Regions from separate parts of the Bradyrhizobium sp. S3.3.6 genome, predicted to be linked through region 2. Evidence: riboswitches for the same ligand, from Rfam matches in the RefSeq annotation. Region 2 holds a riboswitch; the other holds the start of a gene.

Region 1 (3,406 bases), 140 kb from region 2:
GAGCTTCTTCTGCGTGTCGGTGACGCGGAACTTGATGCCGCCCTCGCCGGTCAGCACGCCGGTGTCGCCGACCTGGCCGCCGGACTCCGCATAGAACGGCGTCTGGTTGAGCAGCAGCGCGCCGGTGTCGCCGGCCTTGAGGCTCGCGACTTCCCGGCCGTCCTTCACCAGCGCCGACACCACGCCTTCGGCGCTCTCGGTCTCGTAGCCCAGAAATTCGGTAGCACCCAACTTCTCGCGCAGCGGGAACCAGATCGCCTCGGAGGCCGCCTCGCCGGATCCCTTCCAGGACTCGCGCGCCTTGGCCTTTTGACGCTCCATCGCGTCGGTGAAGGCGGACTGGTCGACGCCGATGCCGCGCGACTTCAGCGCGTCCTGGGTCAGGTCCAGCGGGAAGCCGTAGGTGTCGTAGAGCGTGAAGGCGACGTCGCCGTCGAACATGTCGCCGTTCTTCAAGGACGCGCTCTTCTCGTCGAGAATGGCGAGACCGCGCACCAGCGTCTTGCGGAAGCGGGTCTCTTCCAGCCGCAGCGTTTCCTCGATCAGATTCTCGGCGCGCATCAGGTCGGGATAGGCCTGGCCCATCTCGCGGACCAGCGCCCAGACCAGGCGATGCATCAGCGGCTCTTTCGCGCCGAGCAGCTGCGCATGGCGCATCGCGCGGCGCATGATCCGGCGCAGCACGTAACCGCGGCCCTCGTTGGAGGGCAGCACGCCATCCGCGACCAGGAAGGCGGAAGAGCGCAAATGGTCGGCGATGACGCGGAACGAGGCCACCGTCTGCTCGTTCGGCCCGTGGCCCAGCGCGGACGACGTCGCATCGATCAGGTGACGGAACAGGTCGGTCTCGAACACGCTGTCGACGCCCTGCATGATGCTGGCCATGCGCTCCAGGCCCATGCCGGTGTCGATCGAGGGACGCGGCAGATCCACGCGCTCCTCCTTCGTCACCTGCTCGTATTGCATGAAGACGAGATTCCAGAATTCGAGGAAGCGATCGCCGTCCTCCTCCGGAGAGCCCGGAGGGCCGCCCCAGATGTGGTCGCCGCGATCGATGAAGATCTCCGAGCACGGGCCGCACGGGCCGGTGTCGCCCATTGCCCAGAAATTGTCCGAGGTCGGGATGCGGATGATACGGTCGTCGGAGAAGCCGGCGATCTTCTTCCAGAGCCCGTGCGCCTCGTCGTCGGTGTGGTAGACGGTGACGAGCAGCTTGTCCTTGTTCAGCCCAAACTCCTTCGTGATGAGCTTCCAGGCCAGCTCGATCGCGCGCTCCTTGAAGTAGTCGCCGAACGAGAAGTTGCCGAGCATCTCGAAGAAGGTGAGATGGCGCGCGGTGTAGCCGACATTGTCGAGGTCGTTGTGCTTGCCGCCGGCGCGCACGCATTTCTGCGAAGTGGTGGCGCGCTGATACGGCCGCTTCTCGACACCTGTAAAAACGTTCTTGAACTGCACCATGCCGGCATTGGTGAACATCAACGTCGGGTCGTTGCGCGGCACCAATGGCGAGGACGACACGATCTCGTGGCCGTTCTCGGCAAAGAAGTTCAGAAAGGTCGACCTGATCTCGTTGACGCCGCTCATGTTCATCCAATCGGGTGTGCTTGGACCCGCTTCCTTGCCGTCCAAACCTGGGATTCGGCTGATATCTGCGGGCCAAAGCGCTTTTAGACAAGGCCAGCTTCGCTGTCCAGAAACTGTGCAGAGAGATCAGAGGGTTGCCGCAGTCGCGCAATCCCGTTGCGATCCCGTTGCAATCCCGTTGGAAAGCCGCAAAGGGCGCGTTGACAGGCTTGGCCGGGCTGTGGTCTGTACCCATCTGTATCGTACGGCCACGTCGGGAGAGACCGGCTTTGGGTAGCCGGCGCCGAAGGAGCAACCGCCCCGGAAACTCTCAGGCAAAAGGACCGCGTGGCTTTGACGACATCTGGAAAGAGGCGCCGACGGGCTTAAGGCCCGGACTGCGTCCGCCGACGGGATAATACTCTCAGGCACAGCGACAGATGGGGCTTCGATTGGTGTCCTCAGGGGAATCGTCCCCGGGGAACCGCCGAGGGCCCCTGTGATGTCAGTGCGCGACGACCGAGACTCCCTGAGACGTACCCCCCTCTACGACCTCCATGTGTCGCTCGGCGGCAAGATGGTGCCGTTCGCGGGCTATGACATGCCCGTGCAGTACCCCGCGGGCGTCCTGAAAGAGCACCTCCAGACCCGCAACCAGGCCGGCCTGTTCGACGTCTCCCATATGGGCCAGATCGCGCTCCGGCCGAAGTCGGGCAAGGTCGAGGACGCCGCCCGTGCGCTGGAGCGGCTGGTGCCGCAGGATATTCTGGCGATTGCACCGGGCCGGCAGCGCTACGCCCAGTTCACCAATGCCGATGGCGGCCTCCTCGACGACCTGATGGTCGCCAATTTCGGCGATCATTTGTTCCTGGTCGTCAACGCCGCCTGCAAGGCCGAGGACGAGGCGCATCTGCGCGCCAATCTCTCCGACGCCTGCGTCATCGATTCGCTCGCCGATCGCGCGCTGATCGCCTTACAGGGCCCGAAGGCCGAGGCTGCACTGGCGAAATTGTGTGCAGAGGCGCCCGCCATAAAGTTCATGGACGCCGGCCCGCATCAGGTCGCCGGGCTTGCCTGCTTTGTCTCGCGTTCCGGCTACACCGGCGAGGACGGTTTTGAAATTTCGGTGCCCGCTGCGGATGCCGAGCGCCTGGCCAGGACGCTGCTGGAAAATCCTGACGTGATGCCGATCGGCTTAGGGGCCCGCGACAGCCTGCGGCTGGAAGCCGGCCTCTGCCTCTACGGCCACGACATCGACACTGCGACCACGCCGGTCGAGGCCGCGCTGGAATGGTCGGTGCAGAAAAGCCGCCGCAGCGGCGGCGCCCGCGCCGGCGGTTTTCCCGGAGCCGAAAAGATCCTCGCTCATTTCGATCACGGCGCATCCCGCCGCCGCGTCGGCCTGCGCACTGAGGGCCGCGCGCCGGTGCGCGAAGGCGCGCTGCTGTTTGCCGATAGCGCTGGCGGCGAGCCGATCGGAAAGGTCACCTCGGGCGGTTTCGGCCCGAGCCTGAATGCGCCGGTCGCGATGGGCTATGTGCCCACAAGCCTGAGCGCGCTCGGCACAAAACTCTTTGCCGAGGTGCGCGCGCAACGTCTGCCGCTCACCGTCGCCGCCATGCCCTTCATGAAAAACACCTACAAACGCTGAGGACTTTAAGAAAATGACCACGACGCTGTACACCTCCGACCATGAATGGCTCGCGATCGACGGCGATATCGCCACTGTGGGCATCACCGATTACGCGCAGTCGCAGCTCGGCGACGTCGTGTTCGTCGAGCTGCCCAAGCTCGGCCGCGTCCTCAAGAAGGCCGAAGCCGCAGCCGTCGTGGAATCGGTGAA
Region 2 (3,406 bases):
GCATCATGAAGGGCACGCGCGAGGACGGCTTGCCGATCGATTCCAGCACGAGCGCGTACGGCTCCTTCAGCTTCAGCGTGATGGTCTTGGCGTCGGTCGCCTCGATGCTGGCCGTGAAGGTCATCATCTGCTGGCCCATGCCGTCGACGGCGGCCCAGCGCTTCAGCGAAGCGACGCAGTCCTCCGCCGTCACCGGCGCGCCGTCGTGCCACTTCAGTCCATCGCGCAGCGTGAAGGTGTAGGTGAGCTTGTCGTCCGAGATCTTCCAGTCCGCCATCTGCGGCTGGATCTTGAAGTTCGCATCCGTCGTGATCAGCGTGTCATAGACCATGTAGCCATGGTCACGCGTGATGTAGGCGGTGGTGAAGATCGGATCGATGATGCGCAGATCCGAATGCATCACCGCGGTGATGGTCTTGCCGGCCGCAAACACCGGCGAGGCCATCGCCGTCGCAAGTGCGACGACCGACAGCGCGAGTGTGGAGGCGAACGCGCGTCGCCCCCGGCGCATCAAGCTCAACATAGAAAGTTTCTCCTGGCGTGAAACTGTTCAAAGGCAGGTTATTGGTTGGGCATTCGGTTCGTTCCTTAGGCGAACTAACCTCATGCAATGCCTTTATCTTTTCGAGACTTGCAGACAGTGTTGAGCGCGTCAATCCGGTTTCGGTGCAGCCCATGGCATCGCGCGCACGGGCTCCACAATGACCGGTTTGGCTCTACAACTCTTCCCGCTTGTCCTGCCCGCGCCGATGCAATGCGCATTCCATCTTTCGAAGCTTGAGAGACATCAAGATGAATCCAGCCAATCTTCCCTTCGATTCCGAGGCGATGCTCGAGGGCCTGCGCACCTGGGTGGAATGCGAGAGCCCGACCTGGGACGCAGGAGCGGTCAACCGTATGCTCGATATCGCAGCGCGGGATATGGCGATCATGGGTGCGACCATCGAGCGCATCGCCGGCCGTCAGGGCTTTGGCGGCGTCGTCCGCGCGCGCTTCCCGCATCCAAAGCAGGGCGAGCCGGGCATCCTGATCGCCGGGCACGTGGATACCGTCCACCCGGTCGGCACCATCGAGAAGCTGAAATGGCGGCGCGAGGGCAACAAGTGCTACGGCCCGGGCATCTACGACATGAAGGGCGGCAACTATCTCTCGCTGGAAGCGATCCGGCAGCTGGCGCGCGCGTCCTTCACCACGCCGCTGCCGGTCACCATCCTATTTACGCCGGACGAGGAAGTCGGCACGCCCTCGACGCGCGACATCATCGAGGCGGAAGCTGCGCGCAACAAATATGTGCTGGTGCCCGAGCCCGGCCGCGCCGACAACGGCGTCACCACCGGACGTTACGCCATCGCGCGATTCAATCTGGAAGCGACGGGGCGGCCGAGCCACGCGGGCGCGACCCTGTCGGCGGGTCGCTCGGCAATCCGCGAGATGGCAAGGCAGATTCTTGCCATCGACGCGATGACGACGGAAGACTGCACTTTCTCGGTCGGCGTCGTGCATGGCGGACAATGGGTCAATTGCGTCGCAACGACTGCCACCGGCGAAGCGCTCTCCATGGCGAAGCGCCAGGCCGATCTCGACCGCGGCGTCGAGCGGATGCTGGCACTGTCGGGCACCGCGAACGACGTCAACTTCAAGGTGACGCGTGGCGTGACGCGGCCGGTGTGGGAGGCGGATGCCGGCACCATGGCGCTGTATGAAAAGGCGCGCGGCATCGCCAAATCTCTCGGCGCGGAATTACCGCATGCGAGCTCCGGCGGAGGCTCCGACGGCAACTTTACGGGCGCGATGGGAATTCCGACGCTCGACGGTCTCGGCGTGCGCGGCGGCAATGGCCACACGCTCGAGGAGTTCATCGAGGTCGAGAGCCTGGTTGAACGCGGGCGCTTGATGGCTGGGTTGCTTGCGACGCTGGAGTAATTGAATCAACTTCGCACTGCACAATGCGTTGGCAGGCGCGGTTCAAATTTAGCCTTGTCTAAAAATAAGGCGCATCGTACTGCTCGATGGTCCACGCGACGATGCGGGAGAGATCGCAATGAAGGCTTCCAGCTTTCATTGCGGCGCCGACGGAGCAACCGCCCCGGAAACTCTCAGGCAAAAGGACTGTATCGTCAGGACGATCTGGAGAGAGACGGCACGAATGAGACATCGTGACGTCCACCGAAGGGGATAGTCCGTATTGGCCTTGTGAGGTCCGCCCTCGTCGAGGTCCGTGTCGGATCAAGCTCTCAGGTAACCGTGACAGATGGGGCGCCGCCAACGGCTTTCGGGCCGGCGGTTAGCCGACTCTAACTCACGGGAGCCCCGACTTCATCATGACTCATATCGCCATCATTGGCGCCGGCATCACCGGCGTAACGACTGCCTATGCCCTGCTCGAACGCGGCTTTGAGGTGACGGTGCTCGACAAGCACCGCTACGCCGCGATGGAGACCTCGTTTGCGAACGGCGGGCAGCTCTCCGCCAGCAATGCCGAGGTGTGGAATAGCACCGCCACGATCCTGAAAGGCCTGCGCTGGATGTTCCGGCGCGACGCGCCGCTGCTGATGAACCCGCGGCCGAACTGGCACAAATATTCCTGGATGAGCGAGTTCGTCGCCAATATCGGAAACTACCGTGCCAACACGATTCTGACCACGCGGCTCGCGATCGAAGCCCGCAAGCACCTGTTCGAGATTGCGGCACGCGAAGGCATCGACTTCGATCTCGAACGTCGCGGCATCCTCCACATCTATCACGACAGGAAGGGTTTCGAGTCCGGCCTGCGCGTCAATGCACTGCTGCAGGAAGGTGGGCTCGATCGGCGCCCGGTGACTTCGGAGGAAATCCGCACGATCGAGCCGACGCTGCGCAAGGATTATTACGGCGGCTTCTACACGCCGTCGGATGCGACCGGCGACATCCACAAGTTCACGCGCGGGCTGGCGGATGCCTGCAAGCGTCGCGGCGCAACCTTCATCCATGAGGCCAATATCGATTCCATCGCGCAAGTCCGCGGCGGCTTCGTCATCGGCTGGGCTGATCTGTCCGCAAGCGACGCGGTCGCCTCCGCGCGCGGCGTGCTGAAGGTTGATGGCGTCGTGGTCTGCGCCGGCGTTGCCAGCCGTCACTTCGCCGCCCTGCTCGACGAGCGCGTCAACGTCTATCCGGTGAAGGGCTATTCGATCACCGTGCACCTCGATACCGACGAAAGCCGTAGCGCGACGCCGACCGTCAGCCTGCTCGACGAAGCCGCCAAGATCGTCACTAGCCGGCTCGGCGCGGATCGTTTTCGCGTTGCCGGCACGGCCGAGTTCAACGACTTCAACCGCGACATCCGCGCCGACCGCGTGCAGCCATTGATCGACTGGGTGCGCAGCAATTTCCCGGCGGTCGAGACGTCTCGCATTATTCCGTGGGC

Evidence for each region. Region 2 has a riboswitch for glycine ahead of ABID59_RS14690 (D-amino acid dehydrogenase). Riboswitches for the same ligand answer to the same signal wherever they lie in the genome.
Region 1: it holds a riboswitch for glycine, as region 2 does, so the genes downstream of both, gcvT (glycine cleavage system aminomethyltransferase GcvT) here and ABID59_RS14690 (D-amino acid dehydrogenase) in region 2, are expected to answer to the same signal.

The regions. Positions count from the first base shown of each region.
Region 1 covers NZ_JBEPOT010000004.1:563,236-566,641, forward strand. The annotation lists gene alaS (alanine--tRNA ligase) at 1-1,584, opposite strand, end outside; glycine riboswitch at 1,829-1,919, shown strand; gene gcvT (glycine cleavage system aminomethyltransferase GcvT) at 2,066-3,214, shown strand; gene gcvH (glycine cleavage system protein GcvH) at 3,228-3,406, shown strand, end outside.
Region 2 covers NZ_JBEPOT010000004.1:418,783-422,188, forward strand. The annotation lists gene ABID59_RS14680 (ABC transporter substrate-binding protein) at 1-523, opposite strand, end outside; gene ABID59_RS14685 (M20/M25/M40 family metallo-hydrolase) at 793-1,923, shown strand; glycine riboswitch at 2,018-2,122, shown strand; glycine riboswitch at 2,126-2,253, shown strand; gene ABID59_RS14690 (D-amino acid dehydrogenase) at 2,322-3,406, shown strand, end outside.